2 regions of the Paenisporosarcina sp. P4_D4 genome follow, and region 1 is predicted to be linked to the other one. Evidence: riboswitches for the same ligand, from Rfam matches in the RefSeq annotation. Region 1 holds a riboswitch; the other holds the start of a gene.

Region 1 (15,062 bases):
TTTTCCTGCCACCAAGACTGCCTTGCCATCAATGATTTCATAAATATTATATCCGTTAGCGTAAGTGACGAAATCCCAGACTATTCTAGCACTAGAATCACTCAAAACTGTCACTGTGGCCGTTGGTGGCTGCATTTCTGGATATACAATCTTTTGTGTAATGGCGTTGGATGGTTGGGATTCTCCAAAACGTGTGCTGTAGGCTCTTACTTCAAAGGAATGCGTGTTTTCGACCAAATTGTACACATTAGCTTTCAAAGCAGTTCCTTTATAAACAAGCGTTTGGCTGCCCCCTACAGTTTGGTAAACACGATATTCATTAGCCCAAGTAACGGATTTCCATGTTAACTCCACATTGTTGACATTAGTAAATTTACTAGTAAGTACAGGTGGTTCTACGACTGGCCAAATCACATTAATACCTACTATGCTGCCGACAGGTGATTCAGCGAAACGGTCACTGTATGAGCGAACCTCATATTCGTAATCCCCTTCTGGCATATCGAAAAATGTAACAGTCGTGCTAGGTACAGTTTTTGTCAAAATCAATTCGCCATTAACGTTTTGATACACTTTATAGCCGGTTGCATAAGCCACTGCATCCCATGTTAGTTTAATATCATTTCCGTTTACGATGCTTTTTTTAAGATTTCCAGGAGCCTGCATGGTTGGATATATCATCGTACCAACTATTTCACTGCCTACTGGAGATTCATTAAAACGATCACTATAGGAATGAACTATATACTTGTAATCGCCCTTAGGCATATTAGCAAATGTCGTTGATGGTCCTGTTGTTGTTTTGACTAACTCTAGCTGACCATTCTTTTCTTGATAAACTTTATAGGAAGTTGCAAAGGTTGAAGCTTCCCATCTCAACGTTAAATCGTTGCCGTTCGCAATGCTTGATGTCACATTTTGCGGAGCTTCCATCGTATGCTCATCCACAGTCACCTTTTGCAAAGTACCTTCTGTCGATTCTCCAAAACGTGAACTGACAGAATGGATTACATACATATGCTCGCCAGCAGGCACTTTAGAAAGTATGGTGGTTAATGCTGTTGGCGAAGACTTCAATACTTTCTGACCATCTACCAGTTCATATACTTTGTAGCCCGTTGCATATGAAGCGGCACCCCACGATAATACAACATCATTTCCATTTTTAATTTGATATGCAGTATTTTCAGGCGCATGCATCGTTGGATAAATCAATTTAAACGAGATTTCCGTTCCATATTCCGACTCTCCATGAGTAGTTGAATAGGAGTGAACCACAAATGTGTAATCTCCGGCAAGCGAGTTCGAAAAAGCAATGGATTCACTCGTTGGGTTGCTCTTAAATACTTTTTCCCCATTAATAATTTGATAGACTTTATAGCTTGTCGCCTTTTCTACATCTGTCCAGTTCAATTTGATGTCATTACCGTTAGTAATGGTGTGCGATAAATCCTGCGGAGCAAGCATCGTCTGGCCTTTCAATGTAAAGGACACTTTCGATCCTTCATTGGACTCACCAAATTTGGTAGAGTATGAATGTATCTCGTACACATAGTCACCTGACGGCATGTTCGCAAATGTGTTATTAGAAGCCGTTACTGTTTTCTTTAATGTTTTTTGTCCCGCTGTTATTTGGTAGATTCTATAATCCGTTGCGTACTCGGTAGTGTCCCAAGACAACGTAAAGGACGTATCCGTTTTTATGGTTTCTTTCAAGTTAGCAGGAGCCTTCATTGTTGGATGAATCAATTCAAATGAAATACTGCTACCTTCTTTCGATTCCCCAAAACGGTCGCTCAGTGAATACACCTCAAATTTATAACTACCAGCTGTTCTATTAGCTAGGGTTGCCGAGGTTCCAGTCACTGTACTCTTCAATACTTTTTGATTCTCTACAATCTGATAGACTTTATAGCTTGTCGCATTGTCCGCAGCAATCCAGCTTAAGACAACATCATTGCCATTCTGTATTTTATACTCCAAGCTGGCAGGTGCTTGAATCAGAACTTCATCAACTGTCAATTCGGCTCTGCTTCCCTCAGCAGATTCGCCATAACGAGTACTGTAAGAGTACACTTCATAAACGTAGTTTCCGGAAGGCATCTTCGAATACTTGGTTCCAGTTCCGGTTACCGTACTTTTCAATACTTTTTCTCCATCAATGATTTGATAGACTTTGTAACTGTTAGCGTACGGGACAGTATCCCAAGCCAACACAATATCATTTGTGTTTTCAAGCTTATATGTAAAATTGCCAGGTGCCGTCATTGAAACAGTACCTACAGTTACAGAAACCTTGCTGCTATCCCCAGACTCACCAAAGCGGTCACTGTTTGAACGGATCTCATATTCATAGTCTCCTGCTTGCACATTCGTTAATTTCACAGACGTACCAACCACCGTATTTTTCAAAACTGGCTGTCCATCCACGATTTGATATAGTTTATAATTTGCTGCATTTGCAGCTGCATTCCACTTGAATGTGATGTCGCTCCCATTTGTCACATAATACGTAAAATTGGCAGGAGCTTTTATCGTAGGATAAACAACTTCCACTTGAACTGATTCTGAAAGCGGAGATTCCCCATACAATGCATTTACTGCTGTAACTGCATATATGAAGTCCCCTTCAGGAGCGTTATTAACAGTGAATGTCGTTTTGTTCTGAGTAGTTGTTACTAGTGTTTTCTGTCCGTCAACTGAAAGCTGGTAAAGATTATAAGTCTCTGCATATGCAGATGACCCCCAGCTCAAGGCGATATCATTTCCGTTCTTGATTGTTTGTGTCAATGTTGAAGGGGCAATCATTTCCGGGTAAAGAATTTCTACCGATACAGGTGCACTCGGGCCTGACTCCCCTTCTGGACTCATCGTAGAAACAACATATCGAGTAGTCCCTTCAGACAGATTATTTAAATTGAAACTTGGAGAGGTGCTATTGCCAAGCAGGTTCAGCTGCCCCTCTTGAATTTCATATACATTGTATCCGGTAGCACCGAATACAGAACTCCACGTAAGTTTCACGTCATCTGGTGTCACTTGTTGGGCAGCCAGATTACTTGGCGGCAACATATTGCTGTTCGTTGCTGCAAATGCAGCTGCAAATGGGTTAATCATTTGAATCAAAAGCAGCAATAGCGCCAAATAGGACGTCAATTTAATTGTTCGATTATTCATTCCATAACCTCTCCGCTTCTTGAATTCCAAAGAAAAAGAACCTTCAACAAGGTTCATAGAATCGGTCTATGATTCCTTGTGGCAACCGGCTACCTTCATGTAAATCTACATGTTTCAGGCCCTTGGCTTTGCGTCCCATGGTTTCCCAATGGTTTGCCTTTTTCACTTGGTTTTTTATAATATATTTAAATCTTACTACCCTCTTTTTAACATCAAAATAACAGGCACAAATAACCCTTATATAAACAAAAAGACCTATATTGGGTCTTTTAAAAAAGAGACCCTCGTAAACAAGGATCTCAATTTTAAAAAGTAAAAATTAACGAAGAAGTTGTAGAACGCCTTGAGGCTGTTGGTTAGCTTGTGCTAACATCGCTTGTGCAGCTTGACCAAGAATTGAATTCTTAGTTTGCTCCATCATTTCTTTTGCCATGTCAACGTCACGGATACGAGATTCCGCAGCAGTTACGTTTTCTGCAGTAGCATTTAAATTGTTTATAGTATGCTCAAGACGATTTTGATGTGCACCAAAAGTAGATCTTGCAGTATTAATAGTTTCAATTGCTGTTTCAATTGCTGCAGTTCCAGATGTAGGAGTTAAACCTGTTGCACTAACTTGTTTTCCAACTGCGAATACATCCGTATCTAAATCACTTATTACGATATCAATTGTTCCAGCAAATACTTTTGTACCGTTAAAGCTTGTATCAGAAATAATCTTATCCGCTTGCGTTACAAGTTCAGTCATTTCAAGTTCAAGGTTTGCAATGTCTTTTACATTATAAGTACCATTTTCTTTTTGGACTGACAATTCTTTTAGACGAACTAGCATATCACTTACTTCACTCAATGCTCCCTCAGCTGTTTGAATGTAAGATATACCGTCTTGTGCATTTTTAGAAGCTTGTTCTAACCCTCGAATTTGACCTCTCATTTTCTCCGAAATTGAAAGTCCTGCTGCATCATCAGCCGCACGATTAATACGAAGACCTGAAGATAATTTCTCCATGTTTTTCGATTGCGCATTGCTTGCTGCCCCTAATTGACGATGTGTGTTAAGTGCTGCGATGTTGTGATTAATTCTCATTTTTGTTACCTCCGTGTAATGTTTTTTTGTTTTTTGCAAGTGTCCAAATCCGTTTGGACTAGCTTACATAATTTATATCGGAGGCTTTTGATAAATGTTTAGCGTTTTTTGAAAATATTTCTATAAATTTTATAAAAATAAAAAGCCCGCAAAAATCCTGCGGACATTCCCCATAATATTACTTTTTCATATTCAAGAAATCGCTCAAGTTAATGACATTCGATGTCGCTCGTCGATTCTCTTCCTGAATTTCTAGATAGACTTCCTTTCGGTGGATGGTGATATATTTTGGTGCTTTAATACCGAGTTTAACCATTTCTCCTTCAATAGCAGTAACGAAGATTTCAATGTCGTCATCAATAATAATGGATTCGCCTTTTTTTCTTCCAAGCACTAACATCTGCTACACCTGCCTTTTTTCAGCACTTTGAAATAAAGGTTGCTTAATTAGGTAGTCTTTATTATCCAATACAATTTGCATGCCAAGCTGTCTGTTGTTATTAATGACAAGTGGTGCTTTTAAGTTAGTTGTCGCATCTTTTATTTCGCCCTTTGCTGTAACCGTTGTTAAGACGATTGCATCTGTTGGATCATTCAACTCAAGTTTATCAACCATTTGATCTTCTAGTTTGATGTCATATTCCTTAAAAAATGAGAAAGGGTCTACCAAAAAGAAGTTTACTTCTACTTCCTCTATCGATTGCAGGAAGTAGAATGGGGATTCCCCTTTTTCATCAGCCGGCATCAATGCATACTTTTTATATTCCTCAAATCCTGGAATTCCTTTATTGAATGTAATGATACTGCTATCTGCTACCTCTATTTCTCCAAAACGTGTCGTTTGAATCTTCATAAGCGGCTCCTTTCATCTTGTAAAGATTTTCTATTTAATTCTATTTTTACACAAATCAGTTTCACTAGACAGCAAAACTATTTCTTGATGGTTTTTTCACATGCGGATATATGTACTTTAGTTCACTATTTCCAGGGGGATTAAATTAATGAAAACCAAAGGGATAGCATTGTACTAAACGTAAAAAAAGGCACAATTCTCATAGATGAATTACGCCTTTTAGGAAATTATTTGTTTTTGAAAAAAGCGAGAACAACTTAACGCATTTCATTCAGGAGGTCGTCGAGGCACTCGTATTGTGAGGCTACTCCTTCAACAACTCCCATTTCCATTACTTGCTGAAGTGCTTCGATGGACGCAAATTGAGAACGTGATATAAGTTTCGTCTTTCCTTCGTGTTCAACGAATTCCATTGTTATCTGCATCTCTGGCAAACTATCTACAGTATTACCTTCTTCGTCTGCAAACATGTCCATATAGACGATTTTTTCAGGTGCATTAATCTCTTGGAATACAGCTTTCCCCCATGATTCGTGGCCAAAAAAGTCACCTTGGCCCTCATCGATGCACCTCATGCAATAATGCCATACACCGTTAGGCTCAAACTCAAATTGACGATTTTCTGTTTGCCATCCACGAGGTCCCCACCATTTTGCCAAGTACTCTGAATTCGAAAACGCCTTAAATACAAGATCTCGTGGTGCATTGAACACTCTATCAATGACAAGCTCTCGCCCGTCTACACTGGCCGTGACACCATTGATTACTTTATTTTCAGACATGTTAATTCCTCCTATCAGAAATTTTTGTAACAAGTAATTAATTCGATGGTGCATCCTTCTTTTCCTTGTACATCGAATAAATAATACCTTCATGCTGTCAAAGATATTCTTGCCTATTCGTAAGCCTGACCGAATCCCTCACTCTCTGATAGAGTGGGGGATTTTTGTAATATTTTTAAGGATATCAGCTGGGGATATCAAGGATTCGCGGGTGTTTATCGAGGATTCATCTTGTGATATCTTCATTTCTGAAGGGATATCTTGAAATGTGTCTGGGTTATCTAGAAATCGAGTACTCATATCTAAAATTCACGAAATCCGCACAATTCAAACGCGCTGAAATGGTGCCATTTGCATCGCAAATGGCACGTTACTGTGGGTTAATCGCTGGAATCAAGGATTCGTCGTGTGTATTTCACCTTATTAAATAAAGCCTTTGTATAAGCAAGGCGCATTCCGCACTTCACTTTATTCACATATCTATTCCCACGATTTCATTTAAATTTGTATTACCCGGGAAATAGTTTTTAGTCCAATCATTAAACGGCTTTTTCTTTTCCAATATTTGCTCATAAAATTCTTCTTCATGGACAGAGGAACGAATAACTAAAAGTCATTCCTAATAGGTTGTCTCAGGTAAAAGACAAAAGGCATCCGGATGGTCTTAATCCGGATGCCTTTTGTAATCATGATCTGTCCAATCCATTCCATGCTTTTTCTTTCTCATCATCAAATACGCACTTGATTATTTCTTTTCTTTTGGCCAAATGCCAATTGGAGATTTGCGAAACAGTCCAAAATCGTTCCATGCAAAGACCCCAAACATGGGTCTTAGTCTAAGCCTCATCATTAATTCTACATAGCCTATAATGCAAGGAGTTGGAAATTGGTATCTTTATTGTGTATTAAAAAGTTAACCATTATTAAGAACTAGTTAACTTTATAATACTGACGCACTAAATAGTTCTTTAAAGAACTGAAAGTAGATACTCTTCAGATAGCGAAAAATCACCACGAAGATTTTTTAAAAGAACCAGTTACCGAAAAAGCCTCTTCTACAGCATCGTCGGTTGAACGAAGTGCGACGATTTCTGCTCGTGCAACATCGGTTACGCGAAGTGCGGCGATTTCTGCTCGTGCATCGTCGGTTACGCGAAGTGCGGCGATTTCTGTTCGTGCACCGTCGGTTACGCGAAGTGCGACGATTTCTGTTCGTGCACCGTCCGTTTCGACAAGTGCAACGATTTCTGCTCGTGCGCCGTCTCCGGGAAGTTCGGCGTCTTTTGTTCGAGCATCGTTCGTTACTAAAAGTATCCTGGAACATGAAGTTGCTTAACCCTCTAGAGTTAGATAGTTCGACTGCATTTTTAATGCCGTCAACATTAAAACGTGACATTTTCAAACCTCCCTTCATCTTTATATTAGAGAAAGAAAAAAATCAATTTTACTTTAATTCAAACTCGTGCTGATACACATTTCTTTCTCATATAGTAAGTTACGAAATTGTACTAATTACGGTAGAGACAAACGCATATTATTTAAAAATAAATATAATTTCGTTTCTTTTCTTGGCATCTTTTATTCTTGTTTCATACGAATATTATAAAAATGAAAGGAAGAATTCGCGTGGATAATGTCGTGGAAATACCTGTATATCAGCTTTTTATTAATCCTATCGATTTAAGGGAACTTCGAAGAGAAATTTGGACGGATGATCCCGTTTCCGCGAAGCTAACGATAAACAAAAAGAAACATGATATCGATATTGCGTATCGTGGCTCGCATATCCGGGAGTTTCAAAAGAAGTCATATCACATTTCGTTTTATAAACCAAATACGTATAGAAATGCCAAAGAAATTCATATCAACGCAGAATATAAAGATCCGTCTCTAATGAGAAATAAATTATCGCTCGATTTTTTCAATGATATAGGGTGCTTATCTCCAAAATCTCGATTTGTAAATATAAAATTAAATGGGAAAAATGAGGGGATATATTTGGAATTAGAATCAGTGGATGAATATTTCCTTGCGAATCGACAACTACCGAAAGGACCTATATTCTATGCGATTGACGGAGATGCTAACTTTTCGTTAATGAGTGATCTTGATAAAGATGTAAAAAAATCACTTAAATTTGGCTATGAAAAAAAATGTGGTACAGAACAAGATGAATTTTATTTACAAGAATTTATTATTAATATTAATACCATTTCAAGAGATGATTTTGAAAAAGAAATTGTGAAATACCTAAATGTTGATCAGTATCTTAGATGGTTGGCTGGCGTTGTTTTCACCCAAAATTTTGATGGTTTTGTTCATAACTACGCACTATACCAAAATAGTGAAACGAGACTATTCGAAGTCCTCCCGTGGGATTACGATGCAACATGGGGAAGAGATGTAAACGGGGAAGTAATGGAGGAGGATTATTTACGAATCGAAGGATTTAATACGCTAACTGCAAGAATTCTCGATGTAAAAACATTCCGCGGTCAATACAAAAACTTGCTAGAAGTCATTATAAACAACCAATTTAATGTAGACTATTTGAAACCGAAAATACAAGGTCTGCATGAATTGATAAGACCATATTTTCTTGAAGATCCCTATAAGAAAGATGATATCCTTTTATTTGATAAAGAACCGGAGTATATATTGAATTTTATTGAAGCACGGGCGAATTATATTAAAGGGAAATTAGATACATTAGATTAAGTAGTTTCATCCCTTACACCACCCTCCTATATTTGGTAAGGGGTGTTCTAGTTGAATCAAATTACTAGTAACACCAATAATGCTCCTAGTATTTTTACCCCTAACTCCTTCATGTAGTAATAAAACTTTATTAAAAATTTCCACTGAATCTAACAACACAAAAAAGACCCGATCCAATAAAAAATGGACCGGGTCTACTTGCGTAGATTTATTGTGAACTTACTCTTGTTCGGCTTTTCAGTTTCTAGTATCTATTCAACCGTAACCGACTTCGCCAAGTTACGAGGTTTATCCACGTCACAGTCACGGTGAAGTGCTGCGTAGTAGCTGATCAGTTGTAAAGGAATTACCGAAACAAGTGGAGTCAACAATGGGTGCACTTTTGGCAGTACCAATGTGTCGCCTTCTTCTTCCATGCCTTCCATCGCAATGATACATGGGTTTGCGCCACGTGCTACGACTTCTTTAACGTTTCCACGGATGTTCAAGCTTACTGCTTTTTGTGTCGCCAATGCAAATATCGGAGTACCATCTTCAATTAGAGCGATCGTTCCGTGTTTCAATTCGCCACCTGCAAAGCCTTCAGCTTGGATGTATGAAATCTCTTTTAGTTTCAATGCGCCTTCCATGCTGACACAGAAGTCCAAGTTTCGGCCGATGAAGAATGCGTTTCGAGTAGTTGATAGGAAGTCACGAGCGATTTGCTCCATTTCTTCTTTTGAATCAACCATCGCTTGAACGGCATTAGCTACGATACCAAGTTCTTTAACGAAATCGAAATCTACTGTACGTCCCGCTTTTTTAGCCGCTACTGCTGCAGTAAGAGCAAGTACAGCGATTTGTGCTGTGTAAGCCTTCGTTGACGCTACAGCGATTTCAGGACCTGCATGCAATAACAATGTGTGATCTGCTTCACGTGAAAGTGTAGAACCTTGTACGTTTGTTACTGTTAACGTTGGGTGGCCCAATTCTTTGATTTTCACCAATACTTGACGGCTATCCGCAGTTTCACCAGATTGAGTGATGAACATGAACAATGGTTTTTCAGATAGCAACGGCATGTTATAGCCGAATTCACTTGAAATGTGAACTTCTACTGGAATACCCGCAATTTTCTCGAAGTATTCTTTTCCTACTAAACCAGCATGATAGCTAGTTCCTGCTGCAATAATATACATACGATCCGCTTCATTTAAAGCAGTCAAGATTGCTTCATCGATTTCAAGCTCGCCTTGTTCGTTCTGGTAAGCTTGGATGATTTTACGCATAACAGCCGGTTGCTCGTCAATTTCTTTCAGCATGTAATGTGGGTATGTGCCTTTTTCGATATCGCTCATATCCAGTTCAGCTGTATAAGCTTGACGCTCTACTACCGAGCCATCTAATTTTTGAATTTCAACAGACTCTTTTTTCACAATAACCATTTCTTGATCATGAAGCTCTACATATTGGTCTGTTACTTGTAACATCGCCATTGCGTCAGACGCTACAACGTTGAAGTCGTCACCAAGACCAACTAATAATGGGCTCTTGTTTTTCGCAACATAAATTGTTTGTGCTTCTTCTGAATCCAATAGCGCGATTGCGTATGATCCGTGCAACAAGCCAAGTGTATGGCGGAATGCTTCACCAGTAGTCATGCCGTCTTTAGAGAATTTCTCAATCAACTGAACAATGACTTCTGTATCCGTGTCGGACTTCATTTCCATGCCAGGTAAATATTCTTTTTGAAGCAAATGATAGTTCTCGATAACTCCGTTATGAACCAGCGTATAGCGACCTGATTCACTTTGGTGTGGATGGGCATTCAATTGGTTAGGGACTCCGTGAGTCGCCCAACGCGTGTGGCCGATACCAGTTTTTGCATGCACATCATTTTCTACTGCTTGACGTAAGTCTGCAATGCGTCCTTTTTCTTTGAATACAGTTACACCATCTTCATTGCGAACGGCAATACCAGCTGAATCGTAACCGCGGTATTCCAATTTTTCCAACCCTTTTAATAAAATTTCTTTTGAATCTAACTCTCCGATGTATCCTACAATTCCGCACATAATTTAAAATCCTCCAATAATTTAATCATAATAAAATAAGCGTTCTGCTAAGCGTGCAGACGCTGTTCGTGTGCCCTCTTCTTCCTTTAATCGCAAAATCACTTCTGCGGTTTAAGAATCAGAATTACGACCGGGCATCGCGGCCGGGAGGTATCCGCCGAATCTTCGATACTCCTCCTCCTCGTCTGCTGAAGATCCATTTCCGTCCGATTTCTTCAGCTCAGGCGCTATCATTGTTTTCCGATTTTTTTGACGTGCGTAAATTCACTCCTTCTGCACGGTAACGTTAAAGTAGTCAGTTGTCAATGACTTACAATTCACGTCAGCACACCTATCATACTGAATTCACATACATACGTCAATACAGTACATACCCTCAATATATTCCAAAGAAACATGAAAGTCTAAGAAAACAGCCTTTTAAAATTTACCATCCGTTTTTCCTAGTTTAATTAAACATTTTATATATTCTCAATGACCATTTTTCACCAGGTATCTTGTTATGAGATGGCCTTTCAATCATTCTTAAATAACAATTCTCCCCATTTTCCCGGGACACGAGCAGTTCGAGGAAGCAAGTAAATGAACACCGGAGTGCACTAAAAGTGCATGAGGATGTGAGTGAGCGCAGCTGACAAAGAAATGCGACGTGTAACACACCATTTTTCCGAGACACGAGCAGGTCGCGGAAGCAAGCGAGCGAACACCGGAGTGTACATAAGTACATGAGGATGTGAGTGAGCACAGCTGACAAAGAGATGCGACGTTGTAGCACCCATTTTCCCGGGACACAAGAAGTTCGAGGAAGCAAGTAAATGAACACCGGAGTGCACTAAAAGTGCATGAGGATGTGAGTGAGCGCAGCTGACAAAGAAATGCGACGAGTAACACACCATTTTCCCGAGACACGAGCAGGTCGCGGAAGCAAGCGAGCAAACACCGGAGTGTACATAAGTACATGAGGATGTGAGTGAGCGCAGCTGACAAAGAGATGCGAAGTGTATCGGGAAAATGGAAAAGAGCCGCATCTCTGCGACTCTTACAAACCCGTTATAGCACCAAATACCAACGCCAACGCAATGACAAAAGCGGGGTGCAACTTCACTTTTTCCAATAGAACGAAACTTGCCGCCATCAAAAACAAAGTATAACCGGGACCAACACCTTCAACTGATTCCTGCGCAAACTGGATGGTCATGAAACCTAGCAAAACAGCGATAACTGGTCGAATAATCTTCGTTAAGTTTTTCACTTCCGGTTCGTCTTTGTACTTAAGCAGGATGGCCATCATGCCAATCATCAGGAGTAAAGACGGGGCGACGCTCGCGAACATCGCGACGATAGATCCGAGCACTCCCGCTTCCGTGTACCCAATATACCCCGCCATTTTCGTAGCAATTGGACCAGGCAAGGAATTGCCAATCGCGACCACTTCACTAAATTCCTGCGTGGTTAACCATTCATAATTCCCTACCACTTCATGCTCTACTAATGGAATCGAAGCTGGTCCTCCACCATAACCGAGGATACCAGGAATGAAAAATGCCAAAAACAAGTGCCAATAAATCATGCTTTTTCCCTCCTTTTCAGGAGCGGTGAAAAGACGATAAGGATACAAACCAAAATGACAATAGCCGGATGGATTTGCAAACCTTCTATTAGAATGCCGGATAACACGATCAATAATATGGCGCGCATCCAACCGAGAGTTTCTCCTGATTTCTTAACAAAATCCCAAGTCAATACGGCAAGCATGACCGCAACAACCGGTACGACGGACGCTGACATATGTTGAACCCAGGGAATATCTTTATATGTTTGCAATAATCCTAAAAAAACAATCATCAATACAACTGTTGGTATGATAGATGCCACAAGGGCAATCAAGCATCCCCAGACACCCGCTATCCGGTAGCCAATATATCCAGCGATTTTAGTCGCAATGGGACCTGGCAACGTGTTGGCAAGAGCTAAAGTGTCGCCGAACTCGTCATCCGTCATCCATTCATATTTTTTCACGACTTCCTGATGGACCAATGGAATAGAGGAAGGACCCCCTCCAAATCCAAGCATGCCGGTGCGAAAGAAAGCCAGCGCGATATTGCGGTAAAGACCACGACGTGGACGTCCCGTAGCGTTCTTCACCCCAGCACGTTCTACCAAGCCGCGATGGCTCCGTCTGTTCGGGATTCTGTGCCACCTTGAAGCACACCCGTCTCAGGGTTTCGCCAAATTATTTGCCCACGTCCAAAACTGCCGCCATCGGATGTTACGTGAATGTCATGTCCTTTTCTAACCAAACTCTGAACCAAGTAGTTCGGAAACTCCGGTTCTACGTGGACAGTCTTTCCTTTCATCCACTGCCAGCGTGGCATATCCAACGTTGCTTGCGGATTTAATAGGAAGTCAACTGTATTTGTGACCACTTGGAAATGCCCTTGGGGTTGCATGTATCCCCCCATCACACCAAACGGTCCAACAGCCTGACCATCTTTCGTCAGGAAGCCAGGAATAATCGTATGGTACGTTCGCTTGCCTGGCTTCAGCACGTTCGGATGTGTTTCATCCAGTGAAAAATCATGCCCTCGGTTTTGCAGTCCGATGCCTGTGCCTGGAATCACGATACCCGAGCCGAAGCCCATATAGTTACTTTGGATGTAAGAAATCATGTTTCCTTCGTCATCCGCAGCGGCTAAATAAACCGTTCCGCCTTTTGGCAACTCATACGGTTCAGGGTTTGTTGCAGTCTCCCCAATGACACCTGCTCGTTTTGCAGCGTATTCATCTGACAGCAGATGTTCGACACTTACAGGCATTGCTTCAGGTTCTGTAATGAATGCCTGGCCATCTGTAAATGCCAGCTTCATCGCTTCGATTTGTCGGTGGAATGTGTCCGCATCCTGCCAAGCAGGTGGATCAAATTGCTTGAATACGTTCAACGCCATCAACGCAACCATTCCTTGCCCGTTCGGTGGAATTTCCCACACATCGTAACCTCGGTAGTTTGCTGAAACAGGCTCAACCCATTGCGGTTTATATGTAGATAAATCTTCTTTTGTTAAGTATCCGTCATGCTTTTTGAAGAATGCATCGATTTTGTCGGCAATTTCGCCTTCGTAGAAATCACGCGCATTCGTTTCACCAATTGCACGCAACGTTTTTGCATGGCCTGGTGAAGACCAGACTTCCCCGATTTCAGGCGCACGACCGTCCGGTGCGAACGTTTCGAACCAGGCAGCAAATTCTTCGGCCGTGAACGTTTCTTTGTACTTCTTATAGGCAGCTTTCCAATACTTGCCGAGAATCGGTGACAATGGATAGCCTTCTTCTGCGTATCGAATTGCTGGAACGAGCACGTCCTTTAATGAAAGTTTCCCGAATTTCGCGGACAATTCAGCCCACGCAGCTGGAACCCCAGGAACCGTCACTGGAATGACGCCAAAAACGGGCATTTTTTCATGCCCTTTATCGCGGATGGCTTCAGCAGAAATCGATTGCGGTGCAGGACCGGAGGCATTCAGACCATGCAACTTGTCCTTTGACCATACGAGGGCAAATGCATCGCCACCGATACCGTTTGAAGTGGGTTCTACTACAGTTAATGCGGCAGCTGTTGCAATGGCAGCATCAATTGCATTTCCGCCTTTCTGCAATATTTCAAGACCAGCCTGTGCTGCAAGTGGCTGTGAAGTGGCGACCATGCCTTTTTTCGCGAATACCGTATGTCGCTTCGCAGCAAATGGGTGGTGTAAGTAATCCATGATGTTCCCCCTTAAGTTTGGTCAGTTCAATGTTTAAATTTTTGTTCCTGAAAAATGACAAGCAGAAAAATGAGCTGGTTCTACTTCTTGCCAAGCCGGTTTGTCGACTTTGCATACTTCCTGCGCAATCGGACAACGTGTGTGAAATGGACATCCACTCGGAGGGTTTGCCGGATTTGGCAAATCACCCTGCAAACGAATCCGCTTAGTATTTTTTTGAACAGATGGCCTCGGAATGGCGGAAAGCAGAGCCTGCGTGTACGGGTGCAATGGATTAGCAAACAAATCTTTTACCGTGCCGAGCTCCACCGTGTTGCCCAGATACATAACCAAGACCCGATCACAGAAATAACGGACAACGCCCAGGTCATGTGAAATAAATAAGTACGACAGCTGGTATTTTTCTTGCAGCGACTTCAATAATTTTAACACTTGCGCCTGGACTGAAACATCCAAAGCCGAAACCGCTTCATCACAAATGACAAAAGAAGGATTCAAGGCAATCGCACGCGCAATGCCGATTCGTTGCCGTTGTCCGCCACTGAATTCATGCGGATACCGTTCAAAATGTTCTTCTTTCAATCCGACTTCTTGTAGTAAATCCAATACACTCGCTCGCTTTTCTTTTGC
Region 2 (15,062 bases), on a different contig from region 1:
CCGGAATTCTTCTTCCGCTAACAGCTTGCCCTGCTCAAAACCCGCTTGAAAACCTTGTTCAGATGCTGCTTCTGCCATTCTTCTAGCTTCCTGCACGGCTTCATCTTGCTTTTCTGACCACCAGTGTTCAATTTCCGTTCGGGCACTTTCCATTTCATTATTCATTTGCTTCTGAAGATCTCCGTACTGTGTTTCCAATGCTTCGATTTCCATTAACAACTGTTTCTTCTGCAAAACTGGATCGAGTTCTTGTTCATTCAAGTCCAATGTTTTGCTTTCTATTTTTTTTGTATGAATTATTTTCTTTTCATTGGTCGGGAGCGAATGCGAGCGAATGATATTAGACAATCACTTCATTCCCTTCACCACGGGCCACGATGATTTCGCCTTTTTCTTCTAAACTACGAATCAACGTAACAATGTTTGTTTGTGCGTCTTCTACATCTTTGAGTTTCACAGGACCCATTAATCCAATTTCTTCGCGAATCTGATCTGCCCGTCTTGTAGACATATTGGAATAAACCGTATCCTTCACTTCATCACTTGCTACTTTCAATGCGTAAGTTAAATCTGCATCATTAACTTCACGAATGACACGTTGAATGGCACGTGTATCCAAGTTCACGATGTCTTCAAATACAAACATCCGCTTCTTGATTTCTGCAACAAGATCAGGAGTTTCGGTTTCCAGCTTAGAAAGAATAGCTTTCTCGGTACCACGATCCACTTTACTTAGCACTCTAACAATTGCTTCTACACCACCGGTAGATGTGTAATCTTGTGATCCAGTAGCCGAAAGCTTTCTCTCAAGAATTTGTTCAACCTGATGAATAACCTCAGGCGAAGTACTCTCCATTAAGGCAATCCTCCTTGCTACTTCTGCTTGCTTTTCAGGAGGCAGTGCAGAAAGGATTTGCGATGATTGCTTTGGTTCCAAATACGATAGTACTAGTGCAATCGTTTGTGAATGTTCATGCTGTAAAATATTCAAGATTTGATTCGGATCTGCTCTTCTTGCGAAACTGAACGGTTTAACTTGCAACCTGCTCGTTAATCTGCCAATTGCATCCATTGCCTTTTCTTTACCTAGCGCTTTTTCAAGAATATCCTTTGCATATTCTAGGCCGCCTTCATTCATATAATCTTGGGCAAGAATCATTTCATAAAATTCATCGATTACCTGTTCTGTTTGACTGTTTTTTAATTGTCGTATATTTGAAATTTCCATTGTTACTTGATCAATTTCTTGTTCCGTCAACTGTTTAAAAATTTCCACAGACACGTCCGGTCCCAATCCCACTAACAATACGGCAACTTTTTGTATCCCACTTAGCTCTCTTGCATTTTTAGCCATGTGTCACCCTCCTACTCATCTGCCATCCAAGAGCGTAACAATTTAGCAAAGTCTTCAGGTCTACCTGTAGCAAGCTTTTCAATCGTTTTTCTCTTAGGATTTGCTTTTGTATTGAACTCGGATAGGTCAACCTCAGCTTCTTCAAAGTTGCTGACTTTTTCGATAGGTTGATTAAACATATCAAGAACATATTCTTCTTCTTCCTCCATGCGTTCACGCTTCCTTTTACGGATTATGAAGATTAAAACTATCAGAATCAGAAGTAGGACAACACCCCCAACGATAATCCAAAACAGTGGGTTCGAGATATTGTTCATTGACAACAAAGATTCACCCTGTGCTTCACCGTCAACCACAGGTTTTCCTTGGAACTCCGTTGCGAATACTGATATACGGTCATCCAGCGCTTCTTCCGTCACTTGCGTTCCATTCATGCTTAATGAAGTACTTACCGTGTTTTTCAAGAGATTGCTGATATCATCTATATTTTGTTGTGTTAAGCTATCCGGATTTTCAGGATTGGGAGGTTCAACTCCAACATTGATTGTTATGTCATCTATGACATATGGACTCAATTCAATTTGGCGGTTGATTCGATTGACTTCACGATTGATACGTTCTTCCGTTTTATCGGATTTCGAATTCCCCTCACCATCAACCCCTGGGTAATTGGCGATTTCAGTCTCTCCAGTCCCAGTTGCATCAGCAATAGCCGCCCCTTCACTCGAATAGGACTCTACAATTCTTTCTACACTGATATCGATGCCTTCATTCTTTTCTTTATCCACGGCTTCAACCAGGTTTTCTTCCCGCTTTTCCTTGGTGAAATCAATCGTTGTCATGACTGACACGACCACTTTGTCATGTCCCAGTGTCAATCCCAGCATTTGTTGCAGTTCACGCTGAATATCTCGTTCAATATCCTTTTTGATTTCCCGTTGCTGTTGATAGACAGATAAGGCCGTATCCAGTTGGTTTTCTTTTTGAATCTCGAAAACCTGACCATTTTGATCCATTATGACAATTTCTTCTTGAGGCAAATTGGGTACACTTTTACTGATTAGATGATACAGACCATTGACTTGCTTCTGATCTAGTTGAAAGGATGGATCACCTTTTACAACAACAGATGCCGTTGCCACTTGTTCTTCATCCGATATCCAAACATTTTCTTTTGGAAGTGTGATCATTACGTTTGCTTCGGTTACGCCATCAATTTGCTTAACCAAATCAGCAAGTTCGTTTTGCATTGCGTCTCGTTCCACTACATCAAAATGACGATCTGTCATTCCCAACCCCATATTTTCACTGAAGATGCTGTAGTTTACGTTCCCGCTTTTCGGAATGCCGTCCGCTGCCAAACTAACTTTTAAGTTGGCCACTTCTTCATTCGGCACACTGATAGACTTCCCATCAGATGAAACTTGTACTGGAATTCCTTGCTCTTCGATTGCCGTCTTGATTTCACCAGCCTCTGAAGGAGACAAACCAGTATATAGCGCCGCAAAACTCGGGCGGGAGTTTAAAAAAACAAATACAAAAAGTAAAAGTAATGTGATAAAAAACGTGCCGGCCACAGACCATTTTATTTTTGGAGAAAAACTGCCCCATGATTCTATTATTTTGTTTTTATAAACCAATATTTTTTCTTTCATTTATCTCATCTCATCCTAAAAATCATAGTTGCATTCTCATCACTTCTTGGTAAGCTTCAACAACCTTGTTTCGTACTTGAACGGTAAGTTGCAAAGAAAGACTTGCCTTTTGTGAAGCAATCATCACTTCATGGACATCCTGTACTTCACCCGTTACCAATTGGTTGGTCAGTTTATCCGATGTGTTCTGTGCGGCATTTACTTTTTCGAGCGTTTGTTTAAATAGTTGACCAAAACCTTCCACCTTATCTTCAGGCTTTAGTTTTGTGATTGATTGGTTTTGTATAAATGGTGTTTGAGTCAAGCTTAATTTATCCATAGTGCCTCCTAGCAATCTGATAGATTATTTACCAATCTCCAAAGCTTTTATGAACATATTCTTCGAAGCGTTCAATGCTGTAATATTCGCTTCGTATGAACGTGTTGCAGACATGAGATCGACCATTTCTTTTATCGGATCAACATTTGGCAAACGAACATACCCGTCATCGTCAGCATCAGGATGAGAAGGGTCATAGGAAAGTGTAAATGGTGCTTTATCTTCATCAATTTTTGAAACAGTAACTCCCGAAATTTTAGAAGACTGATTATTCATTGCCGACTGAAGTTGCTGTTGAAATGGTGATACCCCACTTTGTGATAATTCCACAGATTTCCGACGATACGGTACCCATTCGCCGTTTACAAGTTGCGCACGAGATGTGTTGGCATTGGCAATGTTTGAAGAAACAACGTCCATTCGCATACGATTCGCCGTTAACCCTGATGCACTGATATTAAAACCATTAAATAAGCTCATAACTGCTACCTCCCATCATTGATTACTGTTCGTAAACTGTTGAATTTGCCGTTCACTCTTTCCGTTACGGCGTTATACCATAGTTGATTTTTGGCTAACTCTGCCATTTCATAGTCCATATCTACATTGTTTCCATTAGGATTGAATTGTGTGGACTTATTTTCTTTTATGGTCGGATTAAAATCAGACGATTCACTGCTGAAAGAAATATGTTTTGCATTTGTTTTGTAACTGGACATGCCTTGGTTATTGATTGCATCATTTAATGTAGACTTGAAGCTCACTTGCTTGCTCTTGTAATTGGGTGTATCGACATTTGCGATATTAGCCGAGTGAACTCGCTGCTTTAATGTGGCATTTGATAATGCCTGCTCCAATGACTGAAAAGATTGAGGAAATAGTTTCATCTTTTAACCCCCCATGTTTAAGTGTTTGGTCCATATAAAAATCCACCTTTAATTAAAGGTGGATAACTTTAAAAGCTTCCATCTTCGGTAACCCGGCTGCCCTATCGATTTCACTTAGGCCCGTGGCTTTGCGTCCTTATCTTTCGAATAAGTTTGCCGTTATCGGTATGATAAAAACTCTACATTTTAATCTAATTGTCATATCGTGTCATATTTCGTCATATTTTAGTAATATTTGTACCAAAAATATAATCTCACATTTTCGTCTATTTGTATATTTTTATTTTTTGTTGTATTTTGTTTACCTTAATTTACAATATTGACCTATATTTTCTGTCAACTTCGTGTTATGCTAACGCATATTCAACCCTATCGCGTTTGAAAGGAAGAAAAAAGGCATGTTTCGTGGTTTATATACTGCCACATCAGGTATGATGGCAAATAACAGAAAACAACAAATTTTGACAAATAATTTAGCCAATGCGAGTACTCCTGGATTTAAACAAGATCAAAATGTCTTGCGTGCGTTTCCTGAACAATTGATAAAAGCAATGGAAATGAAAAGCACGACTGGCGGTACCATGAAAATGGGTCAATCCACTGTGGGCACTTTAAATACAGGCGTATATACACAGGAAGGAATTCCTTCATTTCTTCAAGGACCACTAAAAGACACAGGAAATACAACAGACTTTGCTCTTCTTGATGAAAGTTTGCCCGTGAATCCGGTCACTCAGAAAAAGGGTTCTCTTGTATTTGCAGTTGGACTGGAAAATGACCAAGTCCGGTATACACGAAATGGACAATTTTCAGTTGATCAAAACGGCTTCCTGAAAACGAGTGACGGTTACAATGTCTTGAATCAAAACTTGCAACCTATCCAAGTGAACTCAAAAGAATTTACAGTTCAAGAAGATGGCCAGATTATTCTACAAAATGGTTCCGCTACAAATCGTCTATGGCTTGGGTATACCGAACAGCCTGAACAATTAGTTAAACAGGGTCAGGGATTATTACGCTGGGAAGGAAATCCGGCAGAAGGTCCTCAGTCCATTGAAGGTACAGGCTTAACCGGTCCCTTCGTCAAACAAGGATTTATCGAACAATCCAATGTGGATCTGACTCAAACAATGACGGAAATGATGAACACTTATCGAGGTTTCGAATCGAATCAAAAAGTCATACAGGCATATGACCGCAGCATGGAAAAAGCAGTCAATGAGATTGGCCGTATTTACTAAGGAGGTATGAATACATGAGTATCCAAATGATTTCCGCCACAACATCCATGCGTGAATTGCAGAAAAAAATTGATATCATTGCTAATAATATTTCCAATTTAAATACAAACGGGTACAAACGTCAGGAAGCGAACTTTTCAGATGCCCTTTATCAATCCATTGAAAAGCAAGCCGGAACTCACAACGAAATTGGCCGAATCACGCCGAACGGTCTTCGAGTTGGTTCTGGTGCAATCATTTCCCAGACGTCGATTCGGACTGAACAAGGGTCCATGAAAAAAACGGATCGCCCTCTTGATTTCATGATTCAAGGAAATGATGCATTTTTCCGCGTGGCTTCCGAAGGAAAAACTTACTATACAAAAGATGGATCATTTCAAGTTCAGCCGATCCTGAATTCTAACCAAGTAAACTTGGTCACGTCTTCTGGTGATTCGGTTCTCGATAGCAATAACCGCCCGATTGTTTTTGATGGAGATTATAACAACATCAAAGTAACAGAAAACGGAACACTTGAAGTTTCTTATCGAAATACTTCAAAACAGCCAACCCAAATCCAGTTGAGCATTGCCCAAATTAACAGACCAAACCTGCTCGAAAAAATCGGAGCCAACCGTTATCAACTTCCTGGAACGGAAGCAAATCAAGTAGCAAACGGTACCCTGCAAATTGGAAACAATGATGGTTCGTTCCGAATCACTCAAGGGGCACTCGAAATGTCCAATGTTGATATGACTGATGAAATGACCGAATTAATTTCTACTCAACGATTGCTGCAATCCCAAGGAAGAGCGATCTCATTTGCGGATGATATGATGGGCTTGGTCAATACAATGAAATCATAAGTTAAATAGAAGGATGGGTTTAGTGACTTTGTCATTAATCCTATCCTTTTTTCTATTGTTTAATTTTCCTATGAAGTTTTATTTTCGTTCACCCAATATGTAAATTCAAAAAAGCACTCACCATATGGCGAATGCTCCTTATAGACTGTAGACAAAAAATAAATAGATTGAATATAACTGAATACTAATGAAAAAGAACGTATGCAAGAAAATGTTAATTTCCTTTGCGGCGGACGCGTTTCACGGGCACGGCTTTAGTCTCCGCTTCCACTCCAATCAACGGATTTCGTTTCTGTTTGCGTATCTCTTCATATTATTTCAATAGTAAGATCGTCGGCTATTTCTGAAGACTCCTGCGGAAAAACGAAATAAGCTAGACCCCACAGGCTTAGCTGTCATAGACAGCTGAGCCGAGGAGGCTAGCGTTTCGTCCGCAGAAAGCGAAAGAAATAGCCGACCGTAATATTTTTCGATAGAGTGCAAAAGATAAGAATGAGAATTTTTATACTTTTATTTTGATTAATATTCTTTTGTCAACAAGATGAACAGGAGTACTTACCATATGGCGAATGCTCCTTATTCTTTATCTTAGAAAATCCATCAAAGTTTGCTGAATGATTTTTGCTGAAGCAGCAAGACTTGCCTGATAGACACTCTCTTCACTTTTCAACTTCGTGACGGCTTCTGCATAATTCACATCTTCCAGTTTTGATAACAAGGACTTAAGTTCAATATTGCTGTCTTGAATCCGATTTTCAATTCCTTCAACGCGGTTCTTTCTTGCGCCCGCATCTGCTGCTACAGTTAACATTCGATCGATGCCTTTATCGATTTGATTCATCTGAATGTCAGAACCCGAACGAAGATCCGAAGCTAGCAAATTCAATGTGTTAAACAGATTGGTATTATCAGCAGCATTTCCAAATAACTCATCGGCAGTGACATTTGCTTTTACTGCTACGCCATCCGCAATCGTAAACATTTTGCCACTCGTATCAAATGTATCATTTTGATAGGAATTTTTATTGGGATAAGGAGGCTCATCCGTTTTTAAACCATTGAATATATATTTGCCGTTTACTTTTGAATTGGCAAATTGACGAATTTGCTCGGTCAATTCTTCCACTTCTATTGCAACGATATTACGATCAGAATCCGAAAGAATCCCGTTATTTCCTTGGACTCCTAGTTCACGTACTTTCTGCATGACATTTACCATGTCGTTAATCGTCTGACCTGATTCATCCAACCAAAGGTTAGCCTCATTGGTATTACGTTCAAATTGATCATTAGCAACAAGTGCACTTTTCAGGTTCATAGCCTTACTTACGCCATTCGGATCATCAGATGGGCGGTGTAGCTGTTTGCCTGTCGTCACTTGATTATTGGTTTTTTCCAGTCGACTCAAGTTCTGATTCATATGGCGAACTGAATTTTGATGTAACATTTGCTGTGTAACTCTCATCATCATTTTCCTCCCATGCGCTTCATCAACGTGCAGCCATGCGGTTGATGATTGTATCGAGCATCTGATCCGTCGTTGAAATCATTCTTGCTGCAGCACTATATGAATGTTGGTACTGAACTAAATTAGCCATTTCTTCATCTAGTGAAACACCCGTTATCGATTGACGACGGCTATCTGTCGCTAGCAATGTTGCTTCATAGTTTGCCACATTGCGGATGGCCGTTTGGCTTTCCGCCCCAAGCTCACTAACAAGCGCTCGGTATTCATTGTTTACGCTCTTGTATTTTTGCTCATTGCCCGGAATCAAAGAAGTAATTTGGCTACTATCAGATTCAATTAACGGATTGACTTTAAGTGAAGCAATCGTATTCCCGCTGAATAGATTTTCTCCAGGTACGTTGGGATCCGTTGATGACATCTGGTTTGCCTGGACAAAATCATTGACAATTTTGTTCAGGTTCGCTTGGTACTCATCAACCGTATCTATTGATTTAAGGATACCGGATAATTCGCCTCCGACTAAATCACTAACAATAACTTCAGTAGTAGTTGGATCACTATCAGCTACAGTGGCAAGCTCATTAACAGCTGATCCATCAACTAGTGTTTCACCAGAGCTTAAGCTGATTTTATAAGTTCCGTCTGTTTGGTCGGCAACTTTAATATCCACAATTTTCGATAGTTCTTCAACAAGTACATCTCGCTTATCCAATAAATCATTCGCCTGCGTACCATTGCGTTTGATGCTGTCGTTCAACTGGGCAATTTGCTCCAAATAACCGTTCGCTTCTTTAATTTTCGCAGTCAATTGGTTATCCAAGTCCGCTTTAGCACCTGTCATTGCACTATCCATAGCTTGCGCGGTATCGATGAAAGCCTGTGCTCTTTCTTTGATTACTGCTTTAGCGGAAAGGCTATCCGGATCATTCGCCAAGTCTTGCCAAGCTCCCCACAGTTGATCCATTGAAGAACTTAATCCCGTTTCGCTTGGTTCATTGATAATCGTTTCAAGTTGATCAAGTGTTTCTTGTTTGACGGATGCTTCACCTAGTTTTGCGTATTGCTCACGAAATTTTCCGTCTAAAAACTTGTCTCTCACACGAGTAATGGAGTCCAATGAGACCCCAGTACCAAGTTGGCCGGGGTTGACCGTACCACTTGTCCAAATGTTTAGAAAAGGGGAAGTGGATGCATTCACTTGTTGGCGTGAGTAGCCTCTGGTATTTGCATTGGCAATATTGTGACCTGTTGTTGCAATTCTTGCCTGCCCCATCATTAATCCGCGCTTCCCAACCTCTAATCCGTGAAATGTTGAAACCATCTTATTCCCTACCTTCTAACGTCAATCAAGCTTTTGTATCGAAAAAGCCCCGATTGCTTGTTTGTGATTTTTGTTGACCTATAGGAGATTGATAATTGAAGTGTTGTTGTTTTGACTTAGTAATGTGTTCGATCATATGTTGAACAAAATTCACTGAGTCTTCAATTAGTGACTCATTTACTTTATTTATATCATGCAGCTCCATCATGAGCTGTTGTAATGTTTTCAATTTTGATTGTAGATTTTTCCTCGTAAGTTCATCTGGAAGTTGTTCTACAAATTGACTGAAACTAAGAGAAGGATGATTTTGCATCACACTTTCAACCAGCTGTTCACGCTCCTGATCTACTTGATTGAGCTGTTTTATAATCTTTGCTTCCTCTTGTACCAGTTGATTCAACTCGTCCACTTTTCGCTCGACTAAAACAACTTTCTTTCGTTCCGCCAAGTTGATGAGTTTTTCCAGTATTACCATCAATTCTTTCAGCGTCGTGATTAACTGAAGCATCCGACACCCTCCTCTATATAGACGAAAATCTATTTATCAAACCAAAATTGATAGATTTTATCTGCCACTTTATCATTGTGAATTTGATACTCACCTGACTGAATTCGTGCCTTTAATGTGCTGATCTTTTCTTGTCTGTCTAAATCTATTTCGGTGTTCTTTTCAAATAACTCTTTTGCTTGATTTGAAATTTGAAGCTGGTCTTCTTTTTGCAATGGTCTCGTTTTGCCAACTTGGGAGACCTGCATTTGTTTTTGATAAGATTGAATAAAGGAAGAACCTGTCGTCTTATCGATATTCATTCCTTCACCGCCCTGTCGTTTATTTTCATTTCTTTAACTGCCAATATTGTGGCGTGTTCACTTTTGTCGATTTTTTATCTTGTTTATTTCTAATCTCATTTTGGAGATTTTCTCTTTTCAAGGTTTGATTGATTTCAGATGAGAATTGATTGAAACACTCGTCACATAACAATTGTCTTTTTATCTTTTTACTACAATGCGCACAGCGGTAACCCAGGTTCGGGTAGTCCTCTGCAAATATACGACCGTCACGAATGAAATCAGCAACCTGTTTCAAGGAAACATCCGTTTCTATGCTTACTTCTTCAATCGTAGCAAAACGATTTTTCTCGTCTTTTAAAAAGTCGGCAACCAGTTTGAAATCTTCCTCAGTTTTTTTGTAACAGCTCAAGCAATAATCTGTATGCTCTCTGAGAAACAATTTGCCACAAATCCTGCAGTTATCCAATTGACCTGATTGCATTTAAATCACCTGAATCTTTCTAATGTATATATCGGCACTTCTCACAAAATGTTTAGTACAAATACGAATTATTGTAATTTAAATTCCGTTACCAATACCCGTTCGACTTCTCCTGTTTCCACAATACCTTCAAGTTTTGCAGATAGTTCCTTTTCAAGTTTGACAATGCCTTCCTTGCCAATTAACTCGTCCTTTGTAAAGCCAGCAACAGTGGAAATGATGGCTGCGCGTACTTCAGGTTTACGTTTTTCCGCCTCTTCTTTCGTTTCCTTGCTACTTAACAAAATATTGAACTGAACAATTGCAAAATTGTTGGCGGATGCTAGATTGGTTGTGATGACGTCGGTGTCAACACTCATTTCAACCAGTTCTTCTGCTGAAATTACTTTTTCCTTTTCCTTGCCCATTACTTCTTCTTTCAAAAAAAACATGGCTCCCCCGCCTAATAAAATGATAGCGAAGAAGAGGATGACTAAAACTTTCATTTTTCCCATGGTACACCTCTTCAGTGGTTAGTTTCTTGCTTGTACGGTGATATCAAAACTTCCACACGTCGGTTTTCTGCTCTGCCTTCTGGAGTGTCATTTGTAGTAATCGGTCTGTACTCACCATATCCCGTTGCACTAAACACTTTCGGATCTAACTGTTTATTTTCAAGTAGTATTTTCATGAAATTGATGGCCCTTGCAGCACTCAATTCCCAGTTTGATGGAAACTCTTCTGAATTAGCCGGAATATTATCCGTATGACCATCAATATAAATGTTCCGTGGTAGGTCTGTAACCAGTAAATTTGAAATCTCAACCGCAATCGTTCTTGATTCTTCGTTTATATCCGCACTACCCGAAGGATAAAGTACCCCTTCTTTTATCTTCAACACCAACCCTTTGCTTGTCAGAGCTGTTTCAATTTTTGTAGATAATCCCTTGTCTTTTATGTAAACTTCAATTTTCCCCCTGAGTTCCCCGAGTTCTTTAAGGTCCTGCTCAAGGGTTATTTCAGCTACTGATTTCACTCCAGTTTCAGGTTTAATCTCATCCAGTTTGGAGATTTTGGACGTATCAGTCATAATTTCAATAGCCGCTTCTTCGTCCAGAATGCCTGTCCCACCTTGAAGCTCATTATTAAATGACTCTGAGATTTCCTTGAATTTCTGTGAATCGACTTCACTTGCCGCAAACAATACGATGAAAAGAGCGAGTAATAGCGTCAAAATATCGGCATAAGGAATCAGCCATGATTCATTAACATGATCTTCATGTTTTTTCTTACGCTTCAACGCGAACACCTTCTCTTGTTTTTTCTTCCTGCACAAGAACGCGATCTTTAGCAGGTAAATACGTCAGTAATTTCTCTTCTACTATACGTACTGGAAGACCTTCCTGAACAGCCAGCAAGCCTTCTAACATAATCGATTTCATTCTGGCTTCCTGCTCTGATTTACGCTTTAATTTATTGGCAAATGGATGCCACATGACATACCCCGTAAAAATACCGAACAAAGTAGCAATAAATGCCGCCGAAATGGATTTACCAAGCAATGAAATATCGTCTAAGTGGCCAAGTGCCGATACCAATCCCATTACGGCACCGAGTACCCCGAGTGTAGGTGCATATGTACCAGCTTGTGTAAAAATTTTCGCCCCAAGCTCATGTCTGTCTTCCATCGCAGCAATTTCTTCTTCCATCAGTTCACGAATATGTTCCTGTGATTGTCCATCAACCACCATTTTCAAACCACGTTGTAAAAATGGGTCTTCCACTTCTTCCGAACGCTCTTCCAATGCCAGTAATCCTTCTCTTCTTGCGACCATCGCCCACCCCGTGAACACTGGAATCAATTCTTTAAGAGAAACCATCTTCGACTCAGAAAAAATCACCTTAAATAGAACAGGGATTTTCTTCACTTCTTCAAATGGAAACGCAATAAGTATGCAGGCAACTGTTCCGCCAAAAATAATGACGAGTGCCGCAGGATTATATAAAGCGATTGGATCGGAGCCTTTCAAAATCATCCCACCGACCAGTACGAACATTCCAAGTATTATGCCTAACCATGATGTCTTATCCACACCAAACCCTCATTTCAATTTCAAAGAATAACAAACGTACCGTGACCTTTAGTTCTTTTTCGCAAGCTCAATGACTTGCTTCCATGTATCACGCAACTCTACAACATACCCTTCAACTTCTTCCAGTATTTCCAGGTTATTTTTCATATTGGCGTCAACCAGTCGAGTGTACATATATTCGTAAAGTTGTGTCATATTGTTGGAAATTTCGATTTCTTGGTTCAAGGTGATTCGCAGCTCTTGAATTATGTTTTGTGCCTTAATGATATTTGTATTTTTTACCTCGTAATTCTTTTCGGTCATCGCTTTTTTGGACAGCCTGATGAACTTCAAGCAACCGTTATATAACATCAGTGTAAGCTCCTGCGGAGATGCGGTCATCACTGAATTTTGCTGGTAAGTTTGGTAAGGGTTGATCACTGACATATTGAATCCTCCTGCTTTTTACTTCCGTTTATCGATAAAAGATCCCTCGGTCGATACATTCTGATACGCATCCACAAACTTCCTAGACCCTTGTTTCGTTTGAGTGATTTGATTCATTTGCGACTTGAACGACTGATGTAAACCCTTCATAAGCGTCTGGATCAATTGTTCGGTTTCTTTCATTTGCTGAATTACTTTCTTATCTTCTTCTGTCCAGTGAAAGTCAGTCTGTTGCATGTATGTATCCAGCTGAGAAATCAGCTGTTGTCTTTTATCGAAAAGGGATAGCAAGGTTTCCACTTGACCAGTTTCATTATCTTTCATATTTGAATTAAGTGTTTTAGCTTGATTATGGATTTCTTCGGTCATTTGAAGAAATTCGGCTAGTACGTTTTGGTACCCAATCATTACATGCCACTCATATTCTGTTGCATCCAAGAACTTTGTGAATTCATCTGACTCAATGCTTTTTCCATGGCCGTGAACTGCTTCCAATAGCGGTTTTCAACCATCTTTAACCGGTCATTCCATTTACTAATTTCTTTGTTCATTTGAGTGATTTTTTTTGACATAGTACTGTTGTCGACAGCACTCGTTGTACTGCCTGCACGTTCACTCAAACTTTTTACAACATCGTTCAGTTCCTGATAAACTCGGTTACCAATGCCGTTTTCACTGTTAGTAAATAACTCCATGACTTCATCAGGTTTATTTGACAATGCCTCTTTTAGCTTATTTTCATCAATGAATAGTTTTCCTCCCTCACTGTACTTACCAGTATTAATACCAATTTGAGAAAGCATATTGGTATTACCATTAGCAATTCCTGCGACGGGATTCATGAAGGCGCTTCTTAGATTTTGCAATGCACTTTTCAGCATTGGGTCATTTCGAATCAAACCACTTCTTGCTTTCTCTTCCCACAGTTCCACTTCCTTTTCACTCATGTCTTTTCGTTGTTCATCGGAAAGTGGTTTGAAGTCTGGATAGCGTTTCTCTACCAGCTTTTTCTCGATTTCAGAAATTGTTTCATTGTATTTCTCCACTAAATTTTTTATCATTTCTAATGGTTTGGCTGTATCTGATTGAACCGTAATAGTGGATGTGCCTTTTTGTAATAGATTTATGGTAAGGCCATTTATTGTTGTTTTGTTTGTCGTCAAGTTATTGACAGTAATTCCGTCGAATTTCACTTCTCCATTTGTAGCGGATGACATGAAGCCATCCCCTACAGCAGTGCCAGTGGTGAAGACCGTATTGGTGCCATCGTTTATTACTTGTTTGGCTAACAGGTCATTACTGAATTCCAACGTGAAGTTTTGATCAGAACCCATGCCTTTGGTCGACATGAAGAAGCTCGATGTAGTGTCATCAAAGCTCGCTCGTAACTCGGTTGTCTTTCCTGCTGTTGATTCCTGAAGTTTTTTCGCGACCTCGGCATAAGTCAAGCCACTAGTAACATCAACGCTTCCCAAAACCGTGCCCGCATTATCTTTAATTGTGATCATTCCTGTAGCAGGAATTACATCAGTTGATTTAGCAGCAACTCCAGCGACTTTTTCAATCATGCCGGCAGAATGGATTTTTGCAGGACTCGCAACATTCACTACTTCTACCTGATAAGTACCATTCAATGCGTTGGCTGTTGTTGATGCCGTCAAACTGCTCGGATTTGATGACGTTGCACTAAAGGCATTGAATGAACTTTGAAAACGCAGGTCACTTGCAGTTGTCCGTAACTTTGATAGAGATATATTAAATTCTCGATTGGCGTCCCGTTGCCATTCCGTCCATATTTTGTTCTGAGTCAATTTATTTAAGGGCATTTTCTGTGCATTCATAAGTTCCTTGACTAATGAATCCGTATCCATTCCTGATGCTATTCCGCCAATACGCAATTTACCTCACTCCACTTCTTTCGTTTCTGTGTTTATGTCATGATTTTTATAATAGACTTAATTAAAATTTGTCATCCACAATCAAACCCATTAACTCCGCCATAGAAGCATACATATCAAGAAATTTCTTTTGTGGAATTTCCTTCAGGACTGTATCCGAGTTTGTATCGATTACTTGTACATAATAGATATCCAGTTTTTCATGCAGTTTGAATTTTATTTCAGTAGGAGTCGGTTCCAGGAACTCATTCATCCCCTCGACTTTATCTATCAGCATTTCTTTAGTTACTTTCTCTTTTAGTT

The links. Region 1 has a riboswitch for cyclic di-GMP ahead of AC1DSL_RS08540 (OmpL47-type beta-barrel domain-containing protein). Riboswitches for the same ligand answer to the same signal wherever they lie in the genome.
Region 2: linked by a shared signal. The riboswitch ahead of flgB (flagellar basal body rod protein FlgB) and the one ahead of AC1DSL_RS08540 (OmpL47-type beta-barrel domain-containing protein) in region 1 are both predicted to bind cyclic di-GMP.

The regions. Positions count from the first base shown of each region.
Region 1 is NZ_JBFUIO010000027.1:1,471-16,532, forward strand. It holds partial or broken gene AC1DSL_RS08540 (OmpL47-type beta-barrel domain-containing protein) at 1-3,177, opposite strand, end outside; cyclic di-GMP riboswitch class I at 3,255-3,345, opposite strand; gene AC1DSL_RS08545 (flagellin N-terminal helical domain-containing protein) at 3,497-4,264, opposite strand; gene csrA (carbon storage regulator CsrA) at 4,443-4,664, opposite strand; gene fliW (flagellar assembly protein FliW) at 4,668-5,117, opposite strand; gene AC1DSL_RS08560 (SRPBCC domain-containing protein) at 5,375-5,899, opposite strand; gene AC1DSL_RS08565 (hypothetical protein) at 6,586-6,708, opposite strand; gene AC1DSL_RS08570 (CotH kinase family protein) at 7,526-8,617, shown strand; gene glmS (glutamine--fructose-6-phosphate transaminase (isomerizing)) at 8,869-10,671, opposite strand; gene AC1DSL_RS08580 (chromate transporter) at 11,711-12,241, opposite strand; gene AC1DSL_RS08585 (chromate transporter) at 12,238-12,834, opposite strand; gene AC1DSL_RS08590 (gamma-glutamyltransferase family protein) at 12,828-14,432, opposite strand; gene AC1DSL_RS08595 (ABC transporter ATP-binding protein) at 14,466-15,062, opposite strand, start outside.
Region 2 is NZ_JBFUIO010000010.1:55,424-70,485, forward strand. It holds gene AC1DSL_RS04895 (FliH/SctL family protein) at 1-348, opposite strand, end outside; gene fliG (flagellar motor switch protein FliG) at 341-1,354, opposite strand; gene fliF (flagellar basal-body MS-ring/collar protein FliF) at 1,366-3,009, opposite strand; gene fliE (flagellar hook-basal body complex protein FliE) at 3,032-3,328, opposite strand; gene flgC (flagellar basal body rod protein FlgC) at 3,353-3,808, opposite strand; gene flgB (flagellar basal body rod protein FlgB) at 3,814-4,215, opposite strand; cyclic di-GMP riboswitch class I at 4,299-4,383, opposite strand; gene AC1DSL_RS04925 (flagellar hook-basal body protein) at 4,614-5,456, shown strand; gene AC1DSL_RS04930 (flagellar hook-basal body protein) at 5,471-6,301, shown strand; gene flgL (flagellar hook-associated protein FlgL) at 6,885-7,769, opposite strand; gene flgK (flagellar hook-associated protein FlgK) at 7,792-9,090, opposite strand; gene AC1DSL_RS04945 (flagellar protein FlgN) at 9,116-9,598, opposite strand; gene flgM (flagellar biosynthesis anti-sigma factor FlgM) at 9,628-9,900, opposite strand; gene AC1DSL_RS04955 (flagellar protein) at 9,926-10,363, opposite strand; gene AC1DSL_RS04960 (flagellar basal body-associated FliL family protein) at 10,432-10,857, opposite strand; gene motB (flagellar motor protein MotB) at 10,869-11,642, opposite strand; gene motA (flagellar motor stator protein MotA) at 11,632-12,435, opposite strand; gene fliS (flagellar export chaperone FliS) at 12,484-12,861, opposite strand; gene fliT (flagellar protein FliT) at 12,880-13,269, opposite strand; gene fliD (flagellar filament capping protein FliD) at 13,269-14,759, opposite strand; gene flaG (flagellar protein FlaG) at 14,821-15,062, opposite strand, start outside.